Regions from separate parts of the Kurthia populi genome, predicted to be linked through region 2. Evidence: riboswitches for the same ligand, from Rfam matches in the RefSeq annotation. Region 2 holds a riboswitch; each other region holds the start of a gene.
What was found. A riboswitch is a leader RNA that binds a small molecule or an ion and turns the genes downstream of it on or off. The one in region 2 is predicted to bind thiamine pyrophosphate.

Region 1: another riboswitch for thiamine pyrophosphate. It lies ahead of thiT (energy-coupled thiamine transporter ThiT); the one in region 2 lies ahead of tenA (thiaminase II).
Region 3: another riboswitch for thiamine pyrophosphate. It lies ahead of thiW (energy coupling factor transporter S component ThiW); the one in region 2 lies ahead of tenA (thiaminase II).
Region 4: another riboswitch for thiamine pyrophosphate. It lies ahead of ACFSY7_RS14030 (ABC transporter ATP-binding protein); the one in region 2 lies ahead of tenA (thiaminase II).

Annotation. Positions count from the first base shown of each region.
Region 1 covers NZ_JBHUOR010000117.1:1,142-8,732, forward strand. The annotation lists partial or broken gene ACFSY7_RS13225 (DEAD/DEAH box helicase) at 1-199, shown strand, start outside; gene ACFSY7_RS13230 (aminopeptidase) at 553-1,782, shown strand; gene ACFSY7_RS13235 (hypothetical protein) at 1,938-2,051, opposite strand; TPP riboswitch at 2,251-2,355, shown strand; gene thiT (energy-coupled thiamine transporter ThiT) at 2,455-3,009, shown strand; gene map (type I methionyl aminopeptidase) at 3,105-3,857, shown strand; gene ACFSY7_RS13250 (tryptophan-rich sensory protein) at 3,897-4,643, opposite strand; gene ACFSY7_RS13255 (polyphosphate kinase 2 family protein) at 4,800-5,576, shown strand; gene ACFSY7_RS13260 (GNAT family N-acetyltransferase) at 5,611-6,156, shown strand; gene ACFSY7_RS13265 (beta-class carbonic anhydrase) at 6,389-6,952, opposite strand; gene mreBH (rod-share determining protein MreBH) at 7,171-7,591, opposite strand, start outside.
Region 2 covers NZ_JBHUOR010000104.1:614-8,204, forward strand. The annotation lists gene ACFSY7_RS11870 (SH3 domain-containing protein) at 1-681, shown strand, start outside; gene ACFSY7_RS11875 (SH3 domain-containing protein) at 701-1,405, shown strand; gene ACFSY7_RS11880 (SH3 domain-containing protein) at 1,418-1,924, shown strand; TPP riboswitch at 1,998-2,096, shown strand; TPP riboswitch at 2,146-2,244, shown strand; gene tenA (thiaminase II) at 2,307-2,990, shown strand; gene thiM (hydroxyethylthiazole kinase) at 2,977-3,711, shown strand; gene thiD (bifunctional hydroxymethylpyrimidine kinase/phosphomethylpyrimidine kinase) at 3,708-4,520, shown strand; gene thiE (thiamine phosphate synthase) at 4,510-5,136, shown strand; gene ACFSY7_RS11905 (SH3 domain-containing protein) at 5,185-5,430, shown strand; gene ACFSY7_RS11910 (GNAT family N-acetyltransferase) at 5,476-6,024, shown strand; gene ACFSY7_RS11915 (hypothetical protein) at 6,170-6,634, opposite strand; gene rpoN (RNA polymerase factor sigma-54) at 6,664-7,591, opposite strand, start outside.
Region 3 covers NZ_JBHUOR010000143.1:26,273-33,863, reverse strand. The annotation lists gene cydB (cytochrome d ubiquinol oxidase subunit II) at 1-502, shown strand, start outside; gene cydD (thiol reductant ABC exporter subunit CydD) at 518-2,227, shown strand; gene cydC (thiol reductant ABC exporter subunit CydC) at 2,211-3,920, shown strand; TPP riboswitch at 3,941-4,049, shown strand; gene thiW (energy coupling factor transporter S component ThiW) at 4,108-4,587, shown strand; gene ACFSY7_RS19815 (MFS transporter) at 4,693-6,144, shown strand; gene ACFSY7_RS19810 (GNAT family N-acetyltransferase) at 6,174-6,710, shown strand; gene ACFSY7_RS19805 (hypothetical protein) at 6,712-6,888, shown strand; gene cdd (cytidine deaminase) at 6,928-7,365, opposite strand; gene ACFSY7_RS19795 (Maf family protein) at 7,441-7,591, shown strand, end outside.
Region 4 covers NZ_JBHUOR010000122.1:7,017-14,607, forward strand. The annotation lists gene ACFSY7_RS14010 (sensor histidine kinase) at 1-1,194, shown strand, start outside; gene ACFSY7_RS14015 (hypothetical protein) at 1,289-2,521, opposite strand; gene ACFSY7_RS14020 (response regulator transcription factor) at 2,628-3,287, shown strand; gene ACFSY7_RS14025 (sensor histidine kinase) at 3,290-4,552, shown strand; TPP riboswitch at 4,665-4,772, shown strand; TPP riboswitch at 4,823-4,914, shown strand; gene ACFSY7_RS14030 (ABC transporter ATP-binding protein) at 4,979-5,653, shown strand; gene ACFSY7_RS14035 (ABC transporter permease) at 5,650-6,393, shown strand; gene ACFSY7_RS14040 (ABC transporter substrate-binding protein) at 6,390-7,394, shown strand; gene ACFSY7_RS14045 (GNAT family N-acetyltransferase) at 7,490-7,591, shown strand, end outside.

The DNA.
Region 1 (7,591 bases), on a different contig from region 2:
GCATGTTATTCATGTGGATGTACCGGTTTCACAAGAGCAATACACACACCGTTCAGGTCGTACAGGTCGTGCAGGGAAAAGCGGTGAAGTGCTAACATTATTAGTAGGTCCTTCTGAAAAACAATATAAACAAATCACCCGTTCATTAGATGAAAAACCGACTGAAAAGATTTGGGATAAAGGCGGTCTCGTAAAAGGGAAAGGTTTTTATTCAGCTGGTCCTGCGAAAAAAGGCAGAAACTCTGACAATTCTAAAAAGAAAGACTATAATAAGCAGTATGATAACCGTTCAGAACGTAAATATGACGATAAACCGTACAAAAAACGTTATGACGGTGACACTACTCGTAAGGACGAAGGCAAACGCCCATTCAAAAAGTATGATGAAAATTCATATAAAAAAAATGATGAAGGTAAACGCTCATATAAAAAGAACGGCGAAGAAAATCGCTCATTCAAAAAGTATGATAACGAAGGTACTCGTAGCGGCTCATACAAAAAGAATGATGGCAGCAAACGTCCATATAAAAAACGCTAAGGGGTCGATTAATGATGACATTCGAAGAAAAATTAGCTCAATTTGCTGAGCTTGCTGTAAAAGTAGGGACAAACATTCAGCAAGGTCAAACGCTTTTAATTAACACAACAGTGGATACAATCGAGTTTACTCGTTTAGTTGTGAAAGAAGCATATAAAGCTGGCGCAGCACGCGTAACCGTGAACTACTCAGATGATGTAGTCGCACGACAATTATTTGAAAATGCATCAGTAGAAGAGTTTGAAAAATTCCCTCGTTGGATTACAGAGCAACGTGATGAGTTGATTGAACGTGGTGGCGCACTTCTTTGGATTGATGCAGCAGATCCAGACTTAATGGCTGGCATCCCTGTTGAAAAAATTTCAGCAAACCAAAAAGCGTCAGGTAAAGCATTAGAAAACTATCGTGATGCTGTAATGAATGATAAAATCGCATGGTCAATCATTGCGATTCCGTCGAAAAAATGGGCAGCGAAAGTATTCCCTGAATTACCTGAAGAAGAACAAGTTCCTGCAATGTGGGAAGCAATCTTCAAAACGGTACGTATCGGTGAAGGTAGCGCCGTTGAAAACTGGCAAGCTCACTTGAAAAACTTACATGTGCGCGGTGATTTAATGAATGAAAAGCATTTTGCTAAATTACATTACACAGCGCCAGGTACGGATTTAATTGTTGGCTTACCAGACAAACACATTTGGGCAACTGGCTCTAGTAAAACACCACAAGGCACTGAATTCGTCGCAAATATGCCAACAGAGGAAGTCTTTACATTGCCATCTAAATACGATGTAAACGGCTATGTGTCATCAACAAAACCACTTGTCTATCAAGGGAATATTATCGACAACTTCAAATTAACTTTTGAAAATGGCGTGATTGTGAAAGCAGAGGCACAGCAAGGTGAGGAATTATTAAATGAGTTGATTAAAGCGGATGAAGGCTCTAAATACATTGGTGAAATCGCACTTGTACCACATGAATCACCAATTTCAGCATCTGGCTTACTTTATTACAACACATTATTTGATGAAAATGCATCCAATCATATCGCAATTGGTGCAGCATATCCAACTTGTTATGAGGGTGGTAGCGAGCTATCTGAAGAGGAAATGGATAAAGCAGGCATCAATGTTTCAATTACACATGAAGACTTTATGGTCGGTAGTGCGGAAATGGACATCGATGGCATCCATGCAGACGGGACAGTAGAAGCTGTATTCCGTAAAGGTGCTTGGGCATTTTAATAAAAAGAAAATAGACTTTGACATACATCTAAAAATAACCGCTCCTATGAGCATAAGAAAAACCGGAACCGCGCTATGGCGCAGTTCCGGTTTTTCGTTGTGAACGCTAAAAAAGAAACATGACGTGTTTTGTCCCAGTCTCTTTTTAAATGTCCTTAACGGCGATTTGTAGATTGTGACGCTTTTTTATTATTTAATACTTTTTTCACGATTGGATAAACGACAGGTGCTAATTTAACAGCTGTGCTAATTACTTTTTTTAAGTTCATTATGCATAACCTCACTTTTTAGTAGTTAGTATAGTATTACCGTTGTTGAATTTCTTTAAACGTACAGTACTTTAATTGCTTGTACAATATTGTGAATAAACGGTTCATCTTATTTACGGAAGCGCGTGTGAAAAGTTTCAAAAAGGTTGAAAGCTTGAGCATTTTTCCGTACAATAGGGTTGTTCAATAAACGAGATGTAACAACCACAAGGGGAGCTATTAAAATAGCTGAGAGTGAAGTGCGACTTCTAACCCTTAGAACCTGTAAGTTAATGCTTGCGAAGGAATGTGGATAGACAGCTGACGCTATGCGATGTCAGGGATCTTTCCCTGGCATCGCTTTTTTCATATCTATCTAATCCAACTGGTTTGATTTGTACATCAACATTGGAGGTTGAAGGGATTGAACAGTAAAAATTTATTAATGATGGTCGAAATCGCCATTTTCGCGGCCATCGGTATTATTTTAGATAAGCTGACATTTAGCTTATGGCCACAGGGCGGCTCGATTAGTCTTGTGATGGTGCCAATCGTCATTATGGCGTTTCGCTGGGGCACAGTGGCAGGGCTTGTGACGGGCTTATTAATCGGTACGATGAATGCGATGTTTGGCGGCTTTATTTTAACACCGCTACAAGGCTTTATTGATTACTTCTTTGCGTTTACTGTAGTAGGGCTTGCAGGGCTTTTACGTCCACTTGTTACACGTGCCCAAACAGCGAGTGAGAAGGCCTTGTACATTACAATAGGGACGATTATCGGCGGTTTAATTCGCTATGTAGCTCATGCAACAGCTGGCTATGTATTCTTCTCTGAATATGCGGGTGACCAAAATCCACTAATTTATACGATTGTCTATAATGGTTCGTACATGGTGCCAGCCATTATTTTAACGGCAGCGATTGTTAGTCTACTCATGACAAAGGCACCGAAACTATTGGAGCCTAAAAAACGATAAAGAAACGAAGGAACTGAATTAATTCAGTTCCTTTTTCGTCATGAAAAAAGTGTGATATAGTAGAAGAAGATTCAATATAAAGGAGATCTTGAACGATGATTGTGAAAACGCAAGAAGAATTTGATGCGTTAATGAAAGCAGGCCGTGCAATGGCTGAAATTCGTGACGCCCTTAAAAATGCGACAAAACCTGGTGTGACAACAAAAGAATTAGATGAATTAGCTGGTAAATTATTCGAAGAAAAAGGTGCTGTATCAGGCCCTAAAGCAGAATATGACTTCCCAGGTTATACATGTATTAGTGTAAATGAATGTGTTGCCCATGGTATTCCGGACAACCGTAAACTACAAGAAGGCGATATGATTAACATTGATGTATCAGGCCATGTAGACGGTTTCTATGCAGATACAGGTGTATCATTTGTTGTAGGCGATGTTGAAAAACCAGAACTTCAAATCCTTTGCGATGTGGCTCAAAGCTCATTTGACCGCGCAATGGCAAAAATTAAACCAGGTGCGCGCTTGAACCAAATCGGTAAAGCTGTAGAACGTGAAGCACATGATAAAGGTTTAAAAGTAATCATGAACTTAACAGGCCATGGTGTAGGTCATTCATTACATGAAGAACCTCAATACGTTTTAAACTACTATGATGCATGGGATGCAACAATGATGAAAGAAGGCATGGTTTTCGCTGTAGAACCATTCATTTCTCAAGCTGCTGAAAACATCGTAGAGGGCACAGATGGCTGGGCATTCTTAACACCAGATAAATCATTTGTTGCACAATTAGAACATACAGTTATCGTAACGAAAAATGGTCCTGTATTAACAACAAAAATCGATTAATTTCAATAAAAAAAGACTGTAGCGGAAGCGTTTCTTCTGTTACAGTCTTTTTTTATTTGCGTTAGATGGCAAACGTTTGCGTATGAAAATGATCCCAACAATCAAGACGCCGCTTAAAAATAATGCAGCTGTTGTGACAAGCAATTCATTGAAAGTATTAGCAATGGCTACACCAATTAAAAACCAAATGAATACAGCGGGAAAGGCGGCGTCATAAAGATGGAAGCGGATTGCGAGTGCAAGTGCGGCTGCACACGTTAACAATACAACAGCCCATAGCTGACGACTAAGGCCAAAATCAATGAGGTTATTCGAAATAAACAGGAAGCCGATAGTTAAAAAAGTGAGGAATGCTATAGCAGCAAATGCAATTGAAATTGGCAGGCGTCCATTCATTTTATTCTCTGTTAATGGGTAGGTTAAATACAGTATGAATAAGCAGATAGAGATCACAGCTAGTGCCGCAAGTGCAAGAATAAATTGCTCATAATGCCATAAATTAATCCAAACGATAAATACAATCGAGCTTATCGCAAATAAAATGGCTTGCGTGAGTGTTAGTGCAGAAGCTGTATGGCGCTTTTGCCATTGCGCAAAAACCCAATAAGCGAGTAATATCAAAGCGCCTGGGAATAGCCAATAAACGTATAGAGCTGGAAACATTAATATTTTATAACTGTAGGCCAGTTCAAGTGCCGTATGATTGTTGAGTGGTAGTGCATAAGCAGATAAGCTGGCGATAAATAAAGCGATGAACGCCAACAGAACAATTAAAAATCTGCCCAATGATAACCCCTCCTAAAAATAAAGATATACGTATTAGTATACCTCATGAATCGCGTGCAACAATTTTCATTTCTGTGAACATTCTTCGAACATACGCATATATTGCGCTTTAGCACTGCATAGCTGTAAAATATATGTAATCTACTAAAGGGAGCGATGAAGTTGGTACAAAAAATTGACAAGCTAGATTTATCGAAAAAGTTGAGTGACCAAATTTCGTATAAAAAGGAATTAAAGAAGCTACAATATGAAATGTTGAACATTCAACAGTTTTTATTTAAGCATGATATTGGCTTAATTTTAGGCTTTGAAGGAATGGATGCAGCTGGTAAAGGTGGCGCCATCAAACGACTAACAGAGCGTCTTGACCCACGTGGTTATATCGTACATCCGATTGCTGCACCAACACCAGAGGAATTGAAATACAATCATTTACAACGTTTTTGGAATCGACTACCTGCAAGAGGTCAAATCGGTATTTTTGACCGCACATGGTATGGTCGTGTGCTCGTTGAACGTATTGAGGGCTTTGCGAAGAAAAAAGAATGGAAACGTGCCTACGAAGAATTAAATCAGTTTGAAAAAGTGCTAACAGATGATAATTATATTGTGTTAAAATTTTGGGTGCAGATTTCAGAGGAAGAGCAACTTCAACGTTTTAAAGACCGTAAAGAAGATCCGTATAAGCAATGGAAATTAACAGATGAGGATTGGCGCAATCGTGAAAAATGGCCTTTATACGTAGAAGCTGCTGATGAAATGTTTGAAAAAACGGATAAAAAGAATGCACCGTGGGTATTAATAGAGGGTAATGATAAAAAATACGCGCGTATTGAAGTGTTGAAACAAGTTATTAAACATGTCACAGCAGAATGTGAAAAACGTGGTCTCACAATCACAGACCCTGCAGAGGCAGTTTCAAAAGAAGTTTAACCTGACACGCCGTAGATAAAGAGAAGGTGTAGCGATGGTCGTTTTAAACGGAGAACAATGTTTTTTACGGACGTTACAAGAAGAGGATGTTCGTCAGATGACGGAACTTGTACGCCGCAATAAAGTGTATTGGTCTATTTATGAGCCGAGGCATCCTTCGGAGTATTACACGGAGAAAATTCAATTGCGTAAAATTCAAGAATCCATTCGTCAAATGCAGATGCGTAGAGAATTTAGTTTTGGTATTTTTTTACGCGGTTCGCAGGAGCTCATTGGTCATATTTCGATTTATGCTATTAAACGCTTGCCTTTCTCGAGTGCATTTGTTGGGTATTCATTGGATGAGGCCCAGACGGGAAAAGGGATTGCGACAGAGGCACTGGAGCTTATTTGTCGCTTTGCGTTTGAGGATATTGGGATTCACCGTTTAGAAGCTTATGTATCACCGAAAAATGTCGGCTCTGTGCGTGTGCTAGAAAAGGCAAAATTTGACCAAGAGGGCCTCTTGAAGCAACTGCTATATGTGAATGGAGAGTGGGAAGACCATTATATGTACGCATTACTTGAAGACGTTTATTGAAAGGGTAAGGCCACCTTTAGACGCTGGTGGAAACGCTATAAAGCGCTGTTGAATCAATAAAAGAAGAGACTGGTACAAAACACGTCATGTTCCTTTTTTAGCGTTCATAACGAAAAACCGGAACCGCACTTTGGCGCGATTCCGGTTTTTCTTATGTTCATATGAGAGGTTGTTTTTACACGTATGTCAAAGCCTCTTTTTTAGTTGAGTCTAACTCAATCAAAAATTTAAATTAGTCTGTGTAACCACTTGTTACTAAATCAAGTTTTCCTGTTTCAGGATCAATTACTAAGCCATGTACAGGAATTTCTTTTGATACTAATGGGTGGTTACGGATAACGTCTACACTATGTTCAACGTTTTTCGTTACATCGCCAAAGCCTTTTAGCCATTGGTTTAAGTCAACGCCAGAATATTGAACGTTTTTAATTGTTTCTACGCTGATGCCACGTTGTTTCATATTTTCTAGGACAACTGCTGGATCTACGGCACTCATACCGCAGTCATAGTGACCAACAACGAAGATTTCATCTGCTTGTAGAGCATAGATTGCAACAAGAAGACTACGCATGATACCACCGAATGGGTGACTCACTGTTGCGCCAGCACTTTTAACCATTTTTACATCCCCATTATGAATGTTCATTGCTTTTGGTAAAAGTTCTACAAGGCGCGTATCCATACACGTTAAGATTACATAGTGCTTGTCTGGATATTTGCTTGTGATGTAAGGTTCATATTGTTTTTCTTCTACGAACGTACCGTTAAAATCTAAAATATCATCTAATACTGCCATTATGATATTTCCCCCTTTATGTCAGAAAAAATCTGAATTTGTGTTAGTACACATTTTTTATTGTATCGAAAATTAGTATAAAAATATATTACTTTGACACAAATTAGACAATAATGGCGTTGGACTATAAAATTTTGTTTATTTATCAGAAAGTTTGAAAAATAAAGTGCTATATAACAGAAATAAAAAAACATGCTTCGGCATGTTTTTTTACTGGACTATTTGATTTTTGATTTTGATACTAAATCAAGTGAGTCGATTGAGCGACCTGTACCGATGGCAACAGATTCAAGTGGAGACGGGGCAAGATGAACAGGAACTAATAATACTTCACGTAACCATTCTGTCATGCCTTTAAGTAATGAACCGCCACCTGTAAGAACAATGCCTTCCTCGACAATGTCCCCGGCTAGTTCTGGTGGACAGTTTTCAAGAGAGCGACGAATCATTTCTAAAATAGAAAGCATTGATTCTTTTAAGCATTCTTGAATTTCAGTAGAAGTGATTGTCACTGCTTGTGGTAAGCCACGTACGATATCGCGACCACTAACAGTCATTTCTTCTTCTGTGTGCTCAACTGGCGCATAGCCAATCTCTTTTTTTAGACGCTCTGCAGTCGGAATACCGATAAGAACGCTA
Region 2 (7,591 bases):
CTGGCGGCAAGTTTGGCAACATCGGCATTTGGATTAGGAGCTGTAGCATCTCCTTCATCTAATGTAGAAGTAGCGCAGGCGGCATATACAATGTTCTCAATTACAGATGGTGTGAATGTACGAAGTGGACCAGGGACAGGATATCGTGTATTAGGGCAATTAACATTTAATGATCCGATTTCTGTCATTAGTAAATACAATAGCGCATGGTCAAAAATTTCATATAAAGGCAAAACAGCGTATGTATCGAATAGTTGGATTGCGTCACAACCAAATGTACAAGAATATTATACGGTGAATACCGGAGGGGCTAATTTAAATGTGCGCAGTGGACCAGGCACGTCGTATAGCATTTTATTCAAAAAATCAGGCGGCTCTATTGCAGCGATGCTGAATAAAACGAATTCTAAATGGTACCGTATTTGGAGTGGTGGAAGCCGAGTAGGCTATGTATCAGCCGCGTATTTAGAACGTTTGCCAGCGTATAGTGTTCAAACAGAAGGCGTGAAGCTTTATCTTCGAACAGGGCCAGGCTCAACCTATACAAAGATTCGTACTTTGACAGACTATGAGGTGCTATACGCAGTAAATGTCGAGAGTAGTAGATGGTTTGCAGTGGCATATGCAGATGGCAAAATTGGCTATGTTAATGCAAAATATTTAACCCCTTTCCCATACTAAATCGTGAGGAGGAGTAGTGATGGCCAGAGCCCTTTTAAAAAAATGGTTGATGGCAGCGGGTTTCGCATTTTCAGCTCTGGGGGTGAGTGTACTAGCAGAGCCACAATTTATGGCACAAGCAGTACAGCAAATAACGATAAAATATGCACAATACAATGGCTTAAAAGCATTTGAAAAGCCAGCCATTACAAGTAAAGTGGTAGGAACCTATACACTAAATAACCCCGTGCATATTTTAAAGTCATATAATCGTGATTATTATGAGGTGCACATTGACAGCCAAAAAGGATATGTCCAAAAAGAATATGTTAGCGTAACGCCCTATTTCGTAAAAGCTGTGAAGGTCTATACACCGGGAGATACACTAAATATGCGAACAGGGCCAGGTGTCGGCTATAAAGTGATTGGTGCGGTAGCGCATACAAAGCCACTCTATGTAACAAGTACGAAGTCATTTGGCAACTGGCTACAGGTTTGGTATAAAGGACAGTTTGGCTTTGTGAATAAGGGATATACGGTAGCGCCTCCGTGGTATATGGTGCGTGTGCCGGCAGATGATACACTGACTGTACGAACAGGGCCAGGTGTCGGCTATCGACAAGTGGGGGCCTTATATAATAAAGACCGCGTACAAGTATTAGAAAAAACAACATCGAAATGGTATCAAGTGTATCACCGTGGGGAAATTGGTTATGTATCAGCCGCTTATGTAACGAAAAAATAGGGGTGAGACATCATGACATCAAAATGGGTAAAGTGGACAATTGCAGCAGGTTTAGCAGAGTCGGCATTTGGGCTAACATATGCCGCGCAACCCTCAACTGTTCAACACGCGCAAGCAATTAGTACGATGTATTCAACAACGGATCATTTAAATATCCGTACAGGACCAAGTAAGAAATACCGCGTTGTTGGGCAATTTAATGAAAATGATGCCATTCAAGTGCTTCGAAGCTATGCGACAACATGGTATCAAATTTCATATAAAGGTACAAAACGTTATGTGCATAAAGCGTATGTCGCAAAAGAGCCAATTCATATGGGAACAGGCTTTGTGACAACGGCAAAAGGTGTGAATCTTAATATGCGTTCTGGACCAAGCACAGGGTATAAAATTATTGGTAAAATGCCATCTCGTGCAGCATTTAAAGTGATCGATTTCCGTGATGGTTTTTGGTACAAAATTTATTATAAAGGAAAAGTTGGGTATGTGAGCTCAGCTTACACATATATTTATCACTAAGCAACTTTGCGGGGTATCATGCCCCGATTTTTTATGGCGTTTTTTGGAATGTATGCTATACTAAGGATAATTAAAATTATTGCAGGGGGACACGTATGTGTTGAGAAGGTTAAAGCCTGACCCTTAGAACCTGTCCGTTAATACGGGCGTAGGGAGCAATGTACGTAATCATTACTGTGTACATTTGCTCTCCGTCATGGAGAGTTTTTTTATTGCACTATTTTAATTTGCGGGGGGACACATTTGTGTTGAGAAGGTTAAAACCTGACCCTTAGAACCTGACAGTTAACACTGACGTAGGGAGCAATTTTTTAAAAGCGCGCTCCTATTTCGGATGCGTGCTTTTTTTTTGCCTACGTCCATCCAAGAGGAGGACTTTTTAATGACATTTTGTGACGAAGTAAGACAAGAAAATGCACTTTATTTTGAGGCAAGCTTTGAGCATCCATTTGTGCAAGGCATTGTGGACGGTACATTACCACTGGAGAAATTTAAGTATTATATGCTACAAGATGCCTTCTATTTAAAACACTATACGAAGGTATTGGCCATTGCTGCATCGAAGGCGACAGAAGCGGACGAGACGCTCTATTATTTGCAAGCAGCGCAAAATATTCAACTTGCAGAACTTGAGATGCATCGTCTAACGTTCCATGAGTTAGGTGTAACGGACGCGGAACTTGAAGCGTTTGAACCTTCGCCATCTGCGTATAACTATGTGAGTCATATGTACAATGCGGCCTATAACGGAGATGCGGCAGAAGCATTCGCAGCGATGTTCCCATGTCCATGGCTCTATTTAGAAATTGGCAATCGTTTTAAAGATGCGAAGCCAGGCGTCGCGCTGTATGAACAGTGGCTTGCGCTTTATAGCTCTGACGATATGAACGAGAATATTAAGCAACAATTAGCGTTAATGAATCACTATGCACAACAGCAACCGCATAAAATCTCATTATTTAAGCAGCATTTTAAAAAGAGCTGCTACTATGAGTGGAAGTTCTGGGAAATGCCATGGACGGCTGAAAACTGGGAGCAGGAGGTTATGCGCTATGTCACTCGTTAATATTCGAAAAAAAGCACCGCTTGTCCATTGTATAACGAACTATGTCGTAGCGAATTTTACGGCAAATGGGTTGCTTGCGATGGGTGCTTCTCCTGTGATGGCGGATGCCGTCGAGGAGGTAGCGGATATGGTACGTGTAAGTGATGCATTATTACTTAATATTGGCACATTAAATGAGCGCACGATGGAGGCGATGGTGACTGCTGGAAAAGCAGCAAATACGCAACAAGTTCCAGTTGTACTCGACCCAGTAGGTGTTGGCGCTACGCCATTTCGCAAACAGTTTGTAAAGCAACTTTTAGCGCAAGTGAACATTGATTTATTGCGTTGTAATGCTGGAGAATTAGCGGCTCTTACAGGCGCCCAGTGGCAGGCAAAGGGTGTGGATAGTGGTGAGGGGAATATGGATGTCATTGCAGCAGCATCCAAGTTCGCAAAAGATTATCAATGTGCCGTCATTATTACCGGTGCAACTGATGTTTTAATCGAGCAAGGGAAGGTTTATCGTATTTCTGGGGGCGTTGTCGAAGCAACCTTTGTTACAGGAACTGGCTGCTTACTTAGTGCAGTATGTGCAGCAACACTTGGTGCAGAAGCTTCTCTTTTGGAAACATTACAACAGTATAAGCAGGCGGCTACCATCGTCGGACCTAAAGCAACGGGCTCATTTCAAATGGGCTTTTTAGATGCCTTACATCATATTTCGGAGGGATTAGCATGATTGCATTAACAATTGCAGGATCAGATAGCGGTGGCGGAGCAGGGATTCAAGCCGACTTAAAAACATTTCAGGAGTTAGGCGTCTTTGGCACGTCGGCGATTACGGCATTGACGGCACAAAATACACTTGGTGTGCATGATATTATGGCAGCAGAGCCCGCATTTGTTGCAGCACAGTTGCATGCATTATTTGAAGATTTTGAGATAACAGCCGCGAAAACGGGCATGCTATTTTCACCCGCTATTATTGACGTGGTGGCAGCAACTATGCAACAGCAACATATCCCACTTGTCGTCGATCCCGTGATGATTGCGAAAGGCGGCGCGACATTATTAGCGCAACAGGCTGTTCAAACAATGAAGGAAGTTTTATTGCCGGTCGCGACAGTTTGTACACCAAATATTCCAGAGGCAGAGGTGCTCGCTGGTATGACGATCACTACAGCTAGTGATGTAGCACAAGCAGCACAGCGATTAATGGCGCTTGGTGCAAAAAATATTGTCATGAAGGGTGGTCATTTAAGCGGAGTGGATGCGGTAGATACAGTGTTTTTAGAAGATGGCTCTGTTTTTACGATGACGACGCCACGTATTGATACGAAGGCCACGCATGGCACAGGCTGCACGTTTTCAGCAGCCATTACAGCAGGGCTAGCGAATGGACAAGAGCTAAAGGAAGCCATTATTGAAGCGAAACGCTTTATTCAAGCTGCTATCGTACATCCGCTAGGCATTGGACATGGTCATGGACCGACCAATCATTTTGCCTATAATCGCTATGACTGTGAGGTGTTCGTCGATGAAGCGTAGTGATTTAGCGGTATATTTTATTATGGGAACGGAAAATTGTGTGAAGGCACCTCTACAAACGCTAGAAGAGGCACTTGCTGCGGGTATTACGATGTTTCAGCTCCGGGAAAAAGGTTCTTATGCGCTGAAGGGGGAGGCGTATATTCAATTTGCAAGGCAATGTCAGGCTTTATGTACACAGTATAATGTGCCGTTTGTCATTAATGATGATGTGGCCCTCGCTGTTTTACTAGAAGCGGATGGTCTTCATATCGGCCAGGATGATGCACAGCTACAAATTGCAAAAGCACAATTTAAAGGTTTTATCGGAGTATCGGTGCATACGGCTGATGAAATGGCTACGGCGATTGATGGGGGCTGTGCGTATGTCGGCATTGGACCTATTTATGCCACGTCTTCAAAAGCGGATGCCAAAGTACCCTGTCATACAGCATTTCCAAAAGCCATGCACGAGCAATTTCCTGAATGTCCGATTGTTGCGATTGGCGGTATTGAAGCATCGAATGTAGCGCCTGTTTTAGCAACGGGTGTGGACGGGGTAGCCGTTATTTCAGCAATTTGTCACAGCTCAGACATACAGCAAACCGTTAAACAATTAAAAGGTGAAACTATTTAATGTCCTATTGCGTCTATTTCTTAATGACGTAAATCTAGGAGGATTTAAATGGCTAATAGGCAAACGTTATCAGACATTGTGACAGACTGTTTTAAAGAACAGCTTATGACAAACTATGTAGCGAAAAATCCTGTCTATGTTCGCAGTGGTCCAGGAACCGGCTATGAAGCATTAGGTTATTTAGAAAAGGATGAAGTCGTCGGCGTATTTTGTACGGCAGGTGCGTGGTGCAAAGTGCAATTTCACCACCAGATTGGCTATGTAAATAAATTATACTTACAAGAACTTTCTTAATTGAAGCCCTCCGCGTATACTTACAATACAAAGGGGGTTTTTCATATGCTAGAAAATGATATTGTACGTTTAGAGCCGCTGACACAGCAACATGCGGAGGCTTTAGTACATGCTGCAAATGACGAGAGAATTTGGGAAATGACGCAGCCGCGCATTCGTTCGTTGGCGGATGCTACACACTATATTAATATGGCGTTACAAGCACAAGATCAGCAGGCATTTGCTGTCTTTTCAAAGGTACATAATCAAATTGTTGGTGCCACACGTTTTTACACGATTGATGAGGATTTTGGGAGTGTGGAAATTGGCTACACATGGCTGAATCCGATTGTGTGGCGTAGCGCTATTAATACGAATATGAAGCTTTTAATGTTTTGTTATGCATTTGAGCAGTGGGGAATGAAGCGGGTACAAATTATGGCAGATGAACGGAACATGCGTTCACGCAATGCGATTGTGCGTATTGGCGCGACATTTGAGGGGATTTTACGTAAACATAAATTCGGAGCAGATGGTGCGATTCGTAATAGTGCCGTTTATAGCATTATTGACGATGAATGGGCCTCTGTGAAGCGACATATTGAAGGATTATAATGAGAAAAAAGAGGCTTTGACATACATGTAAAAGTAACATCTCATATGAGCATAAGAAAAACCGGAATCGCGCTGTAGTGCGGTTCCAGTTTTTCATTGCGAACGCTAAAAAAGGAGCATGCCGTGTTGTATCTCAGTCACTTTTTTATTTTGAATAATGCAAAAATTTATGATGTGTTCGGATGAAATAGACAGTGAGTAACGAACTAAGTAATAAAAAGGCGATGCTGACTAACGTAGTGCCTGTCATAACGGGTGCAGTTGGGTGAAGGATATGATAAATATCTACATAAGTTTTGAGTGTTAAGACGATACACACAGCATTTTTCAGCACATGTAACACAGTAGAAGAATTTTTAAAAGATAATTCTTTATTTTCAGAATATTTATCGGAAAATTCATGCCATTCTGGATGTGTTGCCAATAGATGAAGAAAGCTCCACAGTACAATGCCTGCGACAAGTGGTAAAAAGACCAATTCACGCGTTTGCCAATCATTAAAGAGTGCGCTGTATACAAATGGAGGTAGCTCATGAAAATGAACGGTTCCATAAAGGGCTACAGCAAAAAATAAGATGAAACTCACAGTAGAAAAAATGTATTTGTTCATTTAGATGACCTCCTTATACATTAAGTATATCAGATAAGACACTTTCTTTTCGAGGCACTTGGGATTGAAAGCTCATCGCGGTACTTCGCCACTGTACGACGTGCAAGCGTAATATTTTCTTTCGCCATTAATAAATCAGTAATTTTTTGGTCTGATAATGGGCGGGTTTTATTTTCTGTATTAATTAAATTTTGAATATGCACTTTAATCGATGTTTGAGAGGCTCCGTCTTCAGATACCGCATTGGTAAACAATGAGCGTAGCGCAATTGTGCCAAAAGGTGTTGCTAGCCATTTATTTTTAGTAGCGCGACTAACGGTAGACTCATGCACGCCCAATTGTGCGGCAATATCTTTTAATAATAGCGGTCTTAGCGCAATATAACCTTGATAGAAAAAGGGCTGCTGATGTGCAACGACGGCCTCTAAAAGACGCGTTAATGTGCTTTGACGTTGATTTAAACTATGTAGTAACCATTCATAGCGCTTAAACTGCATTTTTAAAAATTCTGCTGCTTCCTGATGTTCAAAAAAGGCATCATAGGCAGTAGAAAGAGAAATTTTTGGCATGCCAGCTGTATTTAATTGGAATGTAAAGCCTTCATCACTTAGCATCACCGTCGCATCAGGCGTAATCGTCGTTGCAGGACGACTAAAAAGCGAACGACATGGCTTTGGCTCGAGTGCTTGAATTTTTCGAATGGCACGGCGCAGTGAATGAGGCGTGATATGAAGCGCCTGCGTAATTTTTTCGAAGGCACTATTTGCGACATCCTCTAAATGAGAAGTAACAATTTTTTCGGCAACGATTTGGCGCGGCTCGAGTGCTTCTAATTGTAGTAATAAACAGTGGCGTAAATCAAAGGCCGCAATTCCAGGCGGACCATGCTGCTGTAATTCTTGAATTGCTGCTTGTAATAACGCTTCCGGAATCTGATAGGCGGCGATGGCATCGCGT
Region 3 (7,591 bases), on a different contig from region 2:
TATGCTCTTATCGCTCGTTCACGGATTAACGTTTATCGGGATTCGTACAGAAGGCGTTGTACGTGAGCGCGCACGCCAAATGTTAAGCAAGCTCTTTATCGTGTTATTAGCAGGCGAGGTTGTCTTCGCTGTCTTAACGTACACGAGCACGGACTTCTTTACAGTACGACCGGTTGCTACACCAGTATTTTTAGCGATTACAGTAGCATGTACATTACTTGCCTGGGCATTTGCGACAAAGAAAAAGGAAAGCATTGCTTTTACGATGACTGGTCTTGCTTTTGCCTCGGTTGTCATCATGTTATTCGTTGGGTTGTTCCCACGCGTCATGATTAGCTCGATTGACCCCGCATTTAATTTAACGATTGATAATGCGTCATCAGGCGATTACACCTTATCTGTTATGACAAAAATTTCAGTCGTCTTATTACCATTCGTTTTAGGGTATCAAATTTGGAGTTACTATATTTTCCGTAAACGGATTCACCCAACAAAGAAATAGGAGATGGAGAACATGATCGATCGAGCGCTATTTACATTACCACGCATTAAAGGGGTATTTGTATGCTTAGGGGTACTAGCCCTGTTGCAGGGCACGATGACCATCCTACAAGCCATTTATTTAGCGACAGCGATTACGCATGTTTTCCACAACGAGCCGCTGTCTGAACAGTGGCTTCTTTTATTGTTATTTGCGGTGTGTTTTATTGGCAAACAAGTCATTGTTGCCTTACGTGAACGCTTTATTACGGCCTATGCGAAAAAAATGGGGCATCATTTACGCAATGATTTACTACATCATATTTTTGATGTAGGATCGCAGCGTACTGCAACCGGACAAACGGTGACATTAGCCGTTGAAGGGATTCGTAATGTGGAAACGTATATTAAGCTCTTTTTACCGAAGCTTATTAATATGATGGTGATTCCGTTAATGATTGCCATCTTCGTTTGGACAGAAAATGTGCGTTCTGCAATCATATTGGTTGTCGTCGTACCAATTCTCATTTTTTTCTTGGCACTTGTAGGTCTTGCAGCAAAGGCAAAAGCTGATCGCCAGTATGAGTCCTACGAACAGTTATCAAACCACTTCGTAGATTCCTTACGCGGCATTATGACATTACGTGTATTAGGACTTAGTAAACGTTATGACCGTAATATTGAGCGGGTTAGTGAACAATACCGCAAAGCAACGATGAGCACATTACGTTTGGCCTTTTTATCAACATTTGCCCTCGAGTTTTTTACGAGTTTATCCGTTGCCATTGTCGCATTGTTTTTAGGGCTTGGTTTAATTAATGGCACAATCGTGTTATTACCGGCATTAACTGTTCTCATTGTGGCACCGGACTATTTTTCACCAATTCGCGAGTTTGGTAGTGATTATCATGCAACACTTGATGGGAAAAATGCTTTTAAGACAATTCAACAAGCACTAGAGGAGCACCGACAATCGCTTGACCATACGCCGGTAGCACAGTGGGATGAGAAAAGCCAATTAATGCTCGATGGCGTCCGTGTTAAAGATCGTGTAATACCAAAAGCGTGGCATGTAACGGCACAAGGCTATGAGAAAATTGGCATTATTGGTGCGTCAGGTGCCGGGAAATCAACGTTATTATCATTACTTGGAGGGTTTTTAACTACGACAGGCGGCCGTATTACGGTTAATGGTCAAGTATTACCATCGTTATACAATGCAGATTGGCAACGCCAATTGTATTATATTCCACAACACCCTTATATTTTTCACGATACATTACGCAATAACATTGCCTTTTATACACCACATGCGAGTGAGGAGGCGATTATAGCGGCTTGTGATCGTGCGGGATTACGTGAAGTAATTGAGGCATTGCCCCATGGTTTAGATGAATGGATTGGGGAATCTGGAAGAATATTGAGTGGAGGACAAGAACAACGAATTGCGCTAGCACGTGCTTTTCTGGAAGACCGCCGCATATTATTATTCGATGAACCGACCGCGCATCTAGATATCGAAACGGAAGCGGAATTAAAGGAGCGCATATTACCGTTATTTGACGAGCGTCTTGTCTTTTTTGCAACGCATCGCTTGCATTGGATGCACAATATGGACCGGATTATTGTCATTGATGATGGTGAAATTGTCGAAGTTGGCACCCATGAACAACTTATGAAACAACAAGGTCACTATGCTGCACTTATTGCCGCACAAGGAGGAAAATGTCATGAACGATTGGATTAAGCCTTATGTAAAAGCGCATAAAGGCCTGCTTATATTGACGATTCTTTTCGGCGTGGGTGCACTCATTGCTGCATGTGCACTCTTGTTTACATCGGGATATTTAATTTCAAAGTCGTCATTACGACCTGAAAATATCTTGCTTGTCTACGTGCCAATTGTCTTAGTACGTGCATTTGGGATTTCACGTCCCGTACTTAATTATTTACAACAGCTTGCAAGCCATTCCTTTGTATTAGCCGTGTTATCAAAAATGCGCGTGCGATTATTTCAACGATTAGAGACGCAGGCGCTCGTTTTAAAAGAACGTTATGCAATCGGCGATTTATTAGGGTTACTGGCCGATGACTTAGAGCATTTGCAAAACTTTTATTTAAAAACAATTTTCCCAGCGCTATTTGCACTTATATTGTATGGCATCGCGATTATCGCATTGGGTGTATTTAGCATTCCATATGCTTTGTTGTTAGCTTTGCTATTTGGCATCCTTGTATTTGTATTGCCATATGTAGCATTAAAACGCAATCGACAACATATGCTTGATATGAAAATAGTGCGGGCGGAACTTTATAATGACTTAACAGATGCTGTAATGGGTGCAACAGACTGGAAATTAAGCGGTCGTGCAGATCAAATGATTGCCGGGAAACAACAAATTGCTGCGCGTTATGACCGACTAGAAGCAAAAATTGAAGCATCGAGTCGTCGACGTTCGATTGTTTTTCAAGTAGTCGCTGCTGCGTCAGTGATTCTATTAGTTATGTTTGGAAGCGACATGGCGCAAACTGCTGTTTTTCATCCAATGTGGATTGCGGCCTTTGTACTTGTTGCGTTACCGCTACTTGAAGCGTTTATGCCAATTAGCGATGCAATTAGCCATTTCCCAAGTTATGACACGTCATTTGCACGTCTTATGGAAGTCGAGGGACGAAGCGAAGACGCACAGCCATGCACTACATTACCTACTGGGCCTTATACCGTTGATATATCAAATGTCGCTTTTCAATATGATAATAGGACCGTACTCCGGGATGTATCAATGACATGGCACCCACGTCAAAAAGTCGCGATTTTAGGGAAAACAGGTACCGGTAAAAGTACGCTTGGTAAGTTATTACTGGGGGCGTATAAGCCGACTGCTGGTACGGTAACGATTAACGGCGTGCATATGCATACGCTACGTCATGACACATCACAGCTTATCGCGGTCTTAGAACAAAAGCCGTATTTATTTGATACGACGATTATGAATAATATTCGACTTGGAAATGTTTCGGCAAGTGATGCGGAGGTCATTGAAGCGGCGAAAAAAGTTCAGTTGCATGAGATGATTGAGACATTACCACATGGCTATGACACGCGTGTCGAAGAACTTGGCACACGCTTTTCTGGTGGGGAACGTCAGCGTATCGCGCTTGCTCGTATTTTATTACAGCAAACGCCCATTGTATTATTAGATGAGCCAACTGTTGGTTTAGACCCCGTAACTGAGCAGGAATTGATTCATACGATATTTGAGGTTCTTAGCAATAAAACAGTCGTATGGATTACACACCATTTAGCAGCAATGGCTCATATGGATACCATTTATATGCTTGAAAATGGTCGAGTGCGTGTAAAAGGTTCGCATGAACAGTTGTTAGCAGATGACGCAAGATACCGAAAATTATACGACTTAGACTATCCATTTGACTAATTTTATGATACAGTAGCGGGGACGATTGCTAGGAGTGTCAGTGTGACTGACTGAGAGAGCGCTACAGCCGCTTAATCCTTGAAACCTGATCTAGTTCATACTAGCGGAGGGAAGCAACTTACAAAGATAATAAGGGCCTGGCTCTTTTTCTTTTGGCAATCGCATCAGAAAGAGAGGGGCTTTTTATATGAAAAAAATGACGTTATTAGCGATGTATATCGCGATTTGTGTTATCGGCTCAAGTGTTGTGAGCATCCCGATTGGTGTGGCAAAAGTGGCGCCCATTCAGCATATGATGACCATTATTTGCACGGTAACACTAGGGCCGATTCCGGCAATTATACAGGCTATATTGGCATCACTTATTCGACTGATGATGGGGACGGGGACTTTATTAGCCATTCCAGGAAGTGTTATAGGGGCAGTGCTTGCAGGTATGCTCTATAGGATAACGAAAAGACGCATAGCCGCAATCAGTGGGGAAATAATTGGCACAGGCATCATCGCATCCCTTGTTGCGGTACCTTATAGTATGTTCTTTATGCATGCACCCGCGGTATCTGCGTTATTTTTCATGCCGTCCTTTTTATTGTCGACGGTGACAGGCGCCATGCTAGCGCTCGCGATACTAAAAGCTGTCCCAACACGCTATTTAGCGATTCAGTAGTGTAAAAGCCGACGTATGAACGACGTCGGCTTTTTTTATTGCCAAATACAGGCACAATAGAAGCCAATAGCGACAAGTATGCGGTATACTTTTTAGTAATGAATAATGGAAGAAGGGAATACTGTGCACTCAAAAGCTGTGCAATTTTTACGAACGATGGGCATTTTAGACGGCCTATCGCTATTAATTTTATTAGGTGTCGCGATGCCACTAAAATATGTGTGGGATTTGCCACTAGCGGTAACGATTATGGGCAGTTTGCATGGCGCCATTTTTATGTTGTATCTCGCGTCGATTGCGTGGGCCCAGTTACGTATGCAATGGCCCATTGTTTATTCCATTGTAGCGGTCTTTGTTGCCTTTATCCCATTTGGGAACTTTTTATTCGATCGATACATAAAGCGGGCTGAAGCACGTTATCGACCGCAACCATTTAAACAAATTTGGTTATTGTATGGTGCGATTTTCTTTACGTTTCTCGATTTATTCGCACAGCTTCCCGTCATGAGTACCTTTGCACTGTCATTAGGCGCTTCGACGATGATAGCCGGACTTGTCGTTGGGATGTATTCCTTTACGAATATGTTTGGGAATATGGCGTCGGGTATTTTAACTGACCGTGTGGGAGCGAAGCGTATTGCAATAATTGGACTGATGCTTACGGTGCTATCATTATGTGCATATACGGTTATTGATTCACCGACCACCTTGCTCGTACTACGTGCCTGTCATGGCTTTGTGGCAGGACTTATTACACCGGCCGCCTTTACGCTTGTCGCCAATCAAACAGCCCAGCAAACACAGGGCAGTCAGTCGGCATTAACGGGTGCCTTTGTCGGCATTGCGGCGATTTTAGGCCCAGCTTATAGCGGCATTGTGGCAACGCGTACCTCGGTACCATTTGTGCTGATGACGGTCGCAATCATTGGTGCCGTTGTCGTTGTGGCATTAATATTTTTCCAGCTAACGGTGAAAAAGAAATCGCAGACGACGCAACAAACGTTTAGCTGGAATACACGCGCCATACGTGCCTTTATGGCGGCCTTTTTGCTGATGATGTCACAAGGGGCGCTGGCGTATTTATTACCAATTCGTATCGAATTATTAGGCTATGAATCGCGGTTAAGTGGCACGCTGATGAGTATGTTTGGCATTGTGGCGGTCTTATTATTTGTACTGCCAACACGTTATGTATTTGATAAATGGTCTGCTAAATGGCTCATGGTGTTAGGGATTGCCTTTATTGGAATCAGTCAGTTTTTTATTAGTATCACAACGTCGCAAGTGTTCCTTTATGCGATACTTGCCTTGTATGGTGTTGGCTTTGCGCTATTATTCCCCGCAATGAATCGCATGCTTATTGAAGGAACGACCGAACAAACAAGAGGGCGTGCGTACGGGTATTTTTATGCGTTCTTCTCGCTTGGTACGGTCGTTGGCTCATCGGGGCTGGCGTTATTACCATTGTCACTTACCGGTCAATTTTATGTCATTGCAGGGGTTTTACTAATCGCAAGTTGTCTCTTAAGCGTTACGAGGGACCGCGACATGCTATAATAAGCGCATAGTTAAAGGGGGCGTTTAGAATGGAATGGCAATTAGATGCGCACACAACGTTACAACAATTAAGTGATGCGCATGCAGAGGCGATGTTTGCAGCAGTAGATGAACACCGTAGCTACTTACGCGAATGGCTTCCGTGGGTTGATGGCACGAAAACGATTTTAGATACGCGTCAATTTATCGCCTTCACCGAAAAGCAATTTGCGGTATCAGGCATTTTAAATATGGCGATTTTATATAAGGGACAGTTTGCAGGGACGGTTGGCACACATGCGCTCGATCGTGAAAATCGTTCGACATCGATTGGCTACTGGCTTGCGGAAGACTTTCAAGGGCATGGTCTTATGACGCGCAGTGTCGCAAGACTTGTCGACTATTTATTTGATGCCGTAAAGCTTCATCGTGTTGAAATTCGTGCAGCCGTTGAAAATCGTGCAAGTCGTGCCATTCCCGAGCGCCTTGGCTTTACACAGGAGGGTATCGCGCGTGAGTCGGAATGGCTGTATGACCATTTTGTCGACCATGCGGTGTATGCACTATTGGAAGGGGAACGTTCGTAATATGAAGATTCCATGGCAATTTGTATTATTTTTTGCATTAGCGTGGCTCGTTGTCATGCTAATTGTTAGCTATCTCGTCGTTGGGCGTGTCGTATTTGGTCCAACGATTGTCGGCCTCGTTATTTTTGTCGGTGGTTGGTATTTACTTTTAAAATGGTATGCAAAGAGAAAAAAATAGCATGAAAAAAGGAGGCGCAGTATTGCGGCTCCTTTTTGCTTACATGTCTAATTCCGTAAACGCAAACGGTAATAATTCTTTTAACGCAAGCTCTTTAATATCCCCCGCGCGATTTGTTAAATAAACCGGCATATTCGGTGTGAAAAATTCAGCCATGACTTGGCGGCAAATGCTACATGGTGGTAAGAAATCGTCCGTATCACCGGCAACGGCAATCGCTACAAAATCGCCTTTTTTATACCCCTGTGTTAGCGCCGTGAAAATCGCCGTACGCTCTGCACAGTTTGTGGCACCAAATGACACATTTTCAACATTGACGCCCGTAATGACCGAGCCATCTGTTAAAAGTAACGCAGCTCCTACTGGAAATTTGGAGTATGGGCTATACGAGTTTTTTAAGACGCCGCGCGCCTCGTTCATTAACTGTTCTTTATTCATAAAAAGTACCCCTTTGTTATGTAGTGTATAGATAAACATACTTGATTGCTCTGCCTTTTGTAAAGCAGTAGTGAATGTTAAAATGAAATTACTAGATAGAATGCGAGGGATTTTATGAATTTTCAAACGACAGCATCATTTATTTTAGCATCACAGTCACCGCGCCGTCGTGAGTTATTTGCACAGCTCCATATACCATTTGACGTGCAATCAGCCGATGTTGAGGAGACAAGCGTGGCATTTCAGACAGCACCGCAATATGTGC
Region 4 (7,591 bases), on a different contig from region 2:
CTCAGCTTAAGTGACGATGCCATTATCGTATTCGATAAAAACGGCAAAATTTTATCCCGCTCGGCTTATGAGTTTTTTGAGCAAGATACCATTGACTCGCAGTGGCGAAAACCGCTTGAAGCCGGACAAAAATCTTATACAGGAAGCCGTACCGAAAATGCTACTGGCGCGCGCTTTCATTATGTAGGAAAACCTTTACTAAAAGATGGCGAATATAATGGTGGGGTCCTAGTCATGTCAAATGTCACAAGCTGGTATGAAACGATGAGCCAGATTCGCTATTGGACGCTACGCGGTATTTTAATGGCGATTTTATTAGCGCTTGTGTATACGATTTTAGTGTCGTGGAAATTATCACGTCCACTTGTTGATATGACCGAGGCTACGCGTAAAATTGCCAAAGGGCAGGATACGAAGGTCACGGTTACGAGTAAGGATGAGCTTGGCATTCTCGGTGAGTCCATTAATGATTTAAGTGTGGAGTTAAATAACTACCGAAAAAACCGAAGTGAACTACTGGCGAATATCTCACATGAGCTACGGACGCCGGTATCTTACTTACAAGGCTATGCACAACTTATTGAAAATGGACAGTATCGCTCTGAGGAAGAGTTGAAAAAATATGCGCATATTATTGATCAGGAATCCATTCGTTTATCTAAATTAATTCAAGATGTTTTTGACCTATCAAAAATGGAAGAAGGCATGATGACATTTTATAAACAAGCGGTTGATATTGAAGAATTACTAGAAGATGCCGCAGATAAAGTTCGTTTAAAGGCACATCAAAAAAATCTAGCCTTAGAGGTTGCGATTCAAGGGCCGCTTCAAGACATAGAAACAGACGGTATGCGCTTTGAGCAAATCATTATTAATTTACTGCAAAACGCGGTTAACTATACGCCGCAGGGAACGATTACACTGCGTGCATTTGAGCAAAAATCTACACTAATTATTGAAATAACTGATACAGGTGTTGGTATTCCAGCAGAGGATATTCCCTTTATTTTTGACCGCTTCCACCGGGTTGAAAAATCACGTGTTCGCGATAAGGGGGGCACAGGCCTTGGCCTAGCGATTGTTAAAGCGTTAACGGAAGCATTAGATGGTGCTATTACAGTCGAAAGTAAGGAAAATATCGGTACTACCTTTAGATTGTCATTTCCCATTCATACTTTTTCCACAAATAGCTAGTATGATAATAATATAAACTCATGTGACTCCACCCCCGGATGCCATGGATAGAAAAACACGCACCTACGTCAGGAATAGGTGCGTGTTTTTTCGTTTAAAAACTTTCGGTAATTAGATCATCAATTGTTAATTCTTTTAGCATGTGCTTAAAAGCCTTTGTGGCAGCTGGAGAGGCACACATCGTAATTGTAGCGGTTTCTAAATCAATATTTTGTGCAAGGTCTTGAGCGGTTAAGCGTTGTTTTGTACCTTCTCTTGTGACATAAGGGTAGTAGTGGAATTGTGGTTGTGTCCGTTGTAGTTGGCGGAAGTAGCCATCTAATGCCAAGTCATCCATCGTACGAACAGACCAATAAAGATGAAATGGCACGGACGGTTGCTTTTCCCATACGTTGACGGCTGCTAAAGCAGGTGTCACACCACTACCACCTGTAATATAAATCAGTGGTTTTTCAAAGGATGGTAAGCTGTCATAGCCCTTTGAAATATAAAGTGGTGTCCCGGTTTTAAGAGCTGCTAATTGATTTGTAAAGCGACCCACTTTTTTGACGATAAACGTATAGTTCGAATCCTGTTTATCAACAATTGTTAATGGATGCTCCAAAGCGCCCTTGCGTAGCCAAACCGTTTGACCAATAGAAAGTGATTGAGCTGTTGTTACAGTGAGTTCTATCATTGACGAACTTAATGGCTGTACGTTGACAACAGCAGCGTTCGCAGGGCGAATTTTTGCATAAAGCATAGGAATGTAAAAACCAAGCGCGATGACTAAGTAAAGTGCATATAAGCTACCCGCAAGTGGAGCCCCGAGTGCAATGTTGATAAACACGACATGGAGACCCATTAATACGATGGCTACGAGATTGAAATGATGAATCCATTTTATCCAATCATAGCGAATAAATGCGCTTTTTTTGATAGCTGTTTGAATCATGCTTGGTGTGTAAAGAAGCCATTTTTTTGCAAGAAATAAAACACTCAGACCGGCAATAATCAGAAAGATTGTTTGAGCATTACCACCATAACTTGCGGCCTGGTGTGTCGCATGTGAGTGATGAACAAAGCCTTCTGCCTGATTGTGTAAAAGAATTGCGCCAACCCCAACAACAGCTAATATACGGTGTGCTTTTTGACCAAGGTGATAGGCAATAAAACGAGGGCGCGCTCCTAGAAATAATACAAAGCTTAATGAGCTAAAAGCAATTGCTCCAAGTGTGACGGCAATTATATTCCAAAAATTTAGCGAATTAGGCTGTAAAACAAGTTGCCAAATGATGAGTGGAAGTGGTAAAACACTAATAAGAGCAGTTAATTGTGTGCGAGTCATAAGGCATCCATCATCCTTTCCGTTAGTAGATATACCAAGTATAACGGTGGAAGCTGTTGAAATAATAAAAGAAAGCTGAAGATTTGCTGAAAAAAGGGGGCGTACGATGACGAAAATTTTAGTTATTGACGATGAGATGAGTATTACACAATTTTTGCAAATGGGTTTGGAAGCAGAAAACTATGATGTTTCGGTTGCAAATGATGGTATGAACGGTATTCAATTAGCGAAAAATACGGTGCCAGATGTTGCGATTGTTGATATTATGATGCCGGGAATGAATGGCTATGAGGTGTGTCATTTATTAAAAAAACATGTGGGCTGCCAAGTTATTTTATTATCAGCAAAAGGAGAAGTCGAAGATCGTGTGAAGGGCTTAAATGCATTGGCTGATGATTATATGACGAAGCCCTTTAGCTTTGAGGAGCTATTAGCTAGAATTCAAGCGCGTTTGCGTAATGTAAATATACAGCAAGAGGAAAGTATTTTACTAATTGACGAGAAGCAAAAATTAATTATTTATAAGGGAGAGCCGCTGCAATTAACACGTACAGAATATAAGCTATTACATTATTTTATTGAGCATCCACAGACTGTATTATCAAAAGAAGCTATTTTGAACGCGGTATGGGGCTATGATTATTTTGGTAGCGTCAATGTTGTAGAAGTATATATGAAAACATTACGACAAAAGCTCGGAGATACAGAGCATACGATGTTACAAACCGTGCGTGGCTTTGGCTACAAATTGGATATACGCCTATGAGTATGCGTAAACAGCTCATTTGGCGTACCGTAGTTATTTTTATTATTTTGTACGGCTGCCTTGCACTTTTATTAGGCGCGATTTTTAAATATTCGATGCATGTTGAACAACAGCAATTAGTAGATGGAGCAGTACAAAATATACAGTTCAATGATCAAAAAGTGACGGAGGAATCGCAGCACTTTTTAGCACAGCAATTTCCGACAGCTAAGGTGGTTATTGATGGACAGCAAATTTTAGCACTTCGTGGGCCGCATCATGCTACAACGGATACCCGCGTTTTTGAGCAGCAACAACAAGGGCATCATGTTGAAATCTCCTTTCCATTACATGAGGAAAATGAATTAATGATGACACAATTAATGATTTTTACAAGTGTGGTTGCAGTGCTATTTATCATAGCATTCCTTTTTTACCGGCGTATAATTGAGCAAACATTGGCACCATTAAATGCACTAAATACGCAAGTACGGCAATTGTCGGCAGAAACAATGCATGACAAAGTAGCTGTGCCTCATGCGCCACTTGAAGTGAAGGAGTTAGAGCAATCTGTACAGCATATGCAAGACCGTCTACAAAGTGCTTTTGAAAAAGAATATGCTACGCAGCAAATGTTGCAGCAATTTGTCTCAGATGCATCACATGAATTAAAAACGCCATTAACTTCTATACAGGGTTTTACAGAAATATTGCTACGTTCACCACTAGATAATGTACAACAAATACGGCAGTCTATTGAGCAGATTCGCACGCAGGCAACACGCATGACAAAACTAACGGAGCATTTATTACAGCTTGCTCATTTAGACCGTGAAGAACCCTTACAATGTGAAGAAATTTCACTTGATGACTTACTTGAAGACCTAGCACCTATATTAAATATGTTGAATGAAAATTATACGATTCATTATATGCTACAGTCTCCATTACCGATTTCTGTAGACGTCATGAAGATTCAACAAGTAATCTTAAATCTTGTTCAAAATGCTATACGCTACAGTCCTATAAATACGACTGTGACGATAAAAACATATGGTTATACCGTAGAAGTGCTTGATGAAGGAGAAGGCATCGCATCAGCGCATTTAGCGCATATTTTTGAACGTTTCTATCGTATTGATAAGCACCGTGCTCGTCAATCTGGTGGAGAAGGGTTGGGCTTGGCGATTTGTAAATCAATTATGGAGCAGCACGGTGGACAAATTCGTGTTGCAAGTACAGTAGGAGTAGGTACTTGTTTTACGCTTATATTCCCTTTTAAATAAAGCTTTTTATTAAAATATAAAATTATACAAATGATGGTAGCAATAAAACCTTTTTGAGCAACCCATTGTCATTCAATTATTATCGTGATATACTCCTTGATAATCACATACAAAAAGATGCTAGGAGTGCTGATGTTGTCAGCCGAGAAATTCACGCAATGAATTAATCCTTGAACCTGATCTAGTTTGTACTAGCGTAGGAAAGCGTTGATTGATTCATATGATCACGTCCCATGCCGGAATTCTAGGCATGGGACGTTTTTTAATTTCATTTACCACTAGGGGTGCTGTAAAAGGCTGAGATGAAACCCTTATGACTTGAATTAGGTAATGCTAACGAAGGGAAGTGGGTTCTATTTACAGACGCATGTAGAGCCATTTCCTATAGGAAATGGCTTTTTTGTTGTGATGAAGGAGGAATGGATAATGGTTGTCGCAATGGAAGATGTATATTTTTCATACAATGAGAAGGTAATTTTAAGTGGCTTAAATCTACACATAAAAGCGGAGGAGTTTATTAGTATTGTTGGTGCAAGTGGTTGTGGGAAGAGTACGGTATTTCGTTTACTACTAGGACTTGAGCAACCACAGCAGGGTGTGATTAAAAAACCTGGAAAAATAGGTTATATGCCACAGCAACATCAGCTTATGCCATGGCGAACAGCGCTTGACAATGCGATTGTTCCTTTAGAATGTCAGGGGATTAAGAAGAAAGAGGCTCGTAGGCAAGCACAGCAATTTTTTATACGGTTTGGATTAGCGGATTATGAGGATAAAAAGCCACATGAATTATCAGGTGGCATGCAGCAGCGCGTAAGCTTTATACGAACTCTTTTAACAGGAGCGGACGTATTGTTGTTAGATGAACCATTCAGTGCACTAGATGCGCTTACACGCAAGGATTTACAGCAGTGGCTAAAGGATATTGTGAAAGTAGAAAAAAAGACCATTCTTTTTATTACACATGATATTGATGAAGCTTTGTTTTTATCAAATCGTATTTTTGTGGCGACAACACAGCCAATTGCAGCATTCGAATGCATGGACTCGTCAGTCTCAAAACAACAAATTTATGCCAAGATTGGTGGTGCTATGGTATGAGAAAAATGCTACCGCCATTAATTGTAATGCTCGTTTTACTAGCCGTGTGGGAATGGCTTGCACATTTGATTGCCTCACCTTATATTTTACCGTCACCGCGACAAATTATTGAAAAGATATGGCTACTACGAGAGCCACTCTTCATGATACATCTACCGGCGACATTAGCCATTATTGCGATTGGTTTAGTTATTTCACTTGTGTTAGGTATAGCTCTTGCATTAGTAATGGATGCTAGTGCTTGGCTAGAGCGCGCTTTTTATCCGCTTCTTGTCGTCTCACAAACGATTCCAACGACGGCCCTTGCACCTATTTTTGTGCTGTGGTTTGGTTATAGCATTTGGAGTAAGGTGCTTGTGACCGTCCTAATTGCTTTTTTCCCCATTGCGATGAATACTTTTGATGGCTTGCGCAGTGTGAAAAAAGGGCAGCTAGAGCTTCTGCAGACATTCGGTGCAAGTCGTTGGCAACAATTTTGGAAATTAAAAGTACCAAGTGCCATCCCATCCTTTTTTACGGGTTTAAAAATTGCTGTTCCGCTGACGGTAATTGGTGCTGCGATTGGTGAATGGTTAGGGGCTCAGTCCGGACTAGGTTACTTTAGTAAACGTATGATGACACAAATGGATGGGGCAGGTGTGTTTGCACCGATTGTTGTGTTATCACTACTAGCGATTGTTTTTGCTACGATAATGACAATAATTGAAAAAAAATATATTACGTGGAGGAAAGAAGCATGAAGAAAATAATGATGTTATGTATTTTAAGTGTTTGTTTGATGCTAGTAACTGCTTGCGGAAGTAGTGATAAAAAAACAGCAGCTGATGGGCTACAAGAGGTAACACTCGTACTTGATTGGTATCCTAATGCTGTACATAGCTTTATTTATGCTGCTGAGGAAAAAGGCTATTTCAAAGAAGAGGGGATTCGCTTAAACATCCAATACCCACAAAATGTGACGGACCCATTGACATTGACTGCTGCCGGCAAAGCAACGGTGGGGATTTATTATCAGCAAGATGTTGTGCGAGCGCGTGCAAATGAGGACATCCCTGTAAAATCAATTGGACCGATTGTACGCGAGCCATTAAACCATATTATTGTCCTGGATAAAGAAAAGACGATTCAATCACCGAAGGATTTAGAAGGAAAAACAATTGGTTATGCAGGAAGTGACCTGAGTGAAGCTTATGTAAAATCTATGGTAAAAGCAGATGGCGGGGACCCAGAGAAAGTGACGATGCAAGATGTAGGCTTTGATCTTGTACCAGCACTGATTACGAATAAAGTGGATGCGCTTAGTGGTGCGCTTATTAATCACGAAGTGCCCGTAATGGAGGAGAAGGGATTTCCGACACGTACGTTTAACCCCGCGGATTATGGGGTGCCGAATTATTATGAACTGTTATTTGTATCCGGGGACAAGACAATTGAAGAAAATCCAGCACTACTAAAAGCATTTTTACGTGCTTCTGAGAAAGGCTACGCTTATATGAAGAAGCATCCACAACAAGCATTAAATCTATTAATAGCGAAACAAGATAAAGAAAACTTCCCATTATCACCTAAAGTAGAAAAGAAAAGCTTACAAATTTTAATGAATACGATGGAGCAAAAAGAAGCTGCCTTTTTATCTGACAGTACAGATGTATGGCAACAGCAAATTGATTGGATGAGCGAACAAAAAATGATTACGACTAAACCACAGCCAACGGATTTATTTGTGAACTTATTAAACTAATATCTTTGAAAGAAGCTGGGCAAATATCTCCAGCTTTTTTTGTGTGTAAACGGGTATAGAAATAAGACAATTAAAGCAAGGGTGGGGAAGAATAGATGAATTTATTGTCAAAACGGATTCGCTTACGTGACGTAACAGTAATGGATATTCCAGCGATTCACCAGTATGCGTCATTAGAGGCTGTATCACGTTATGAG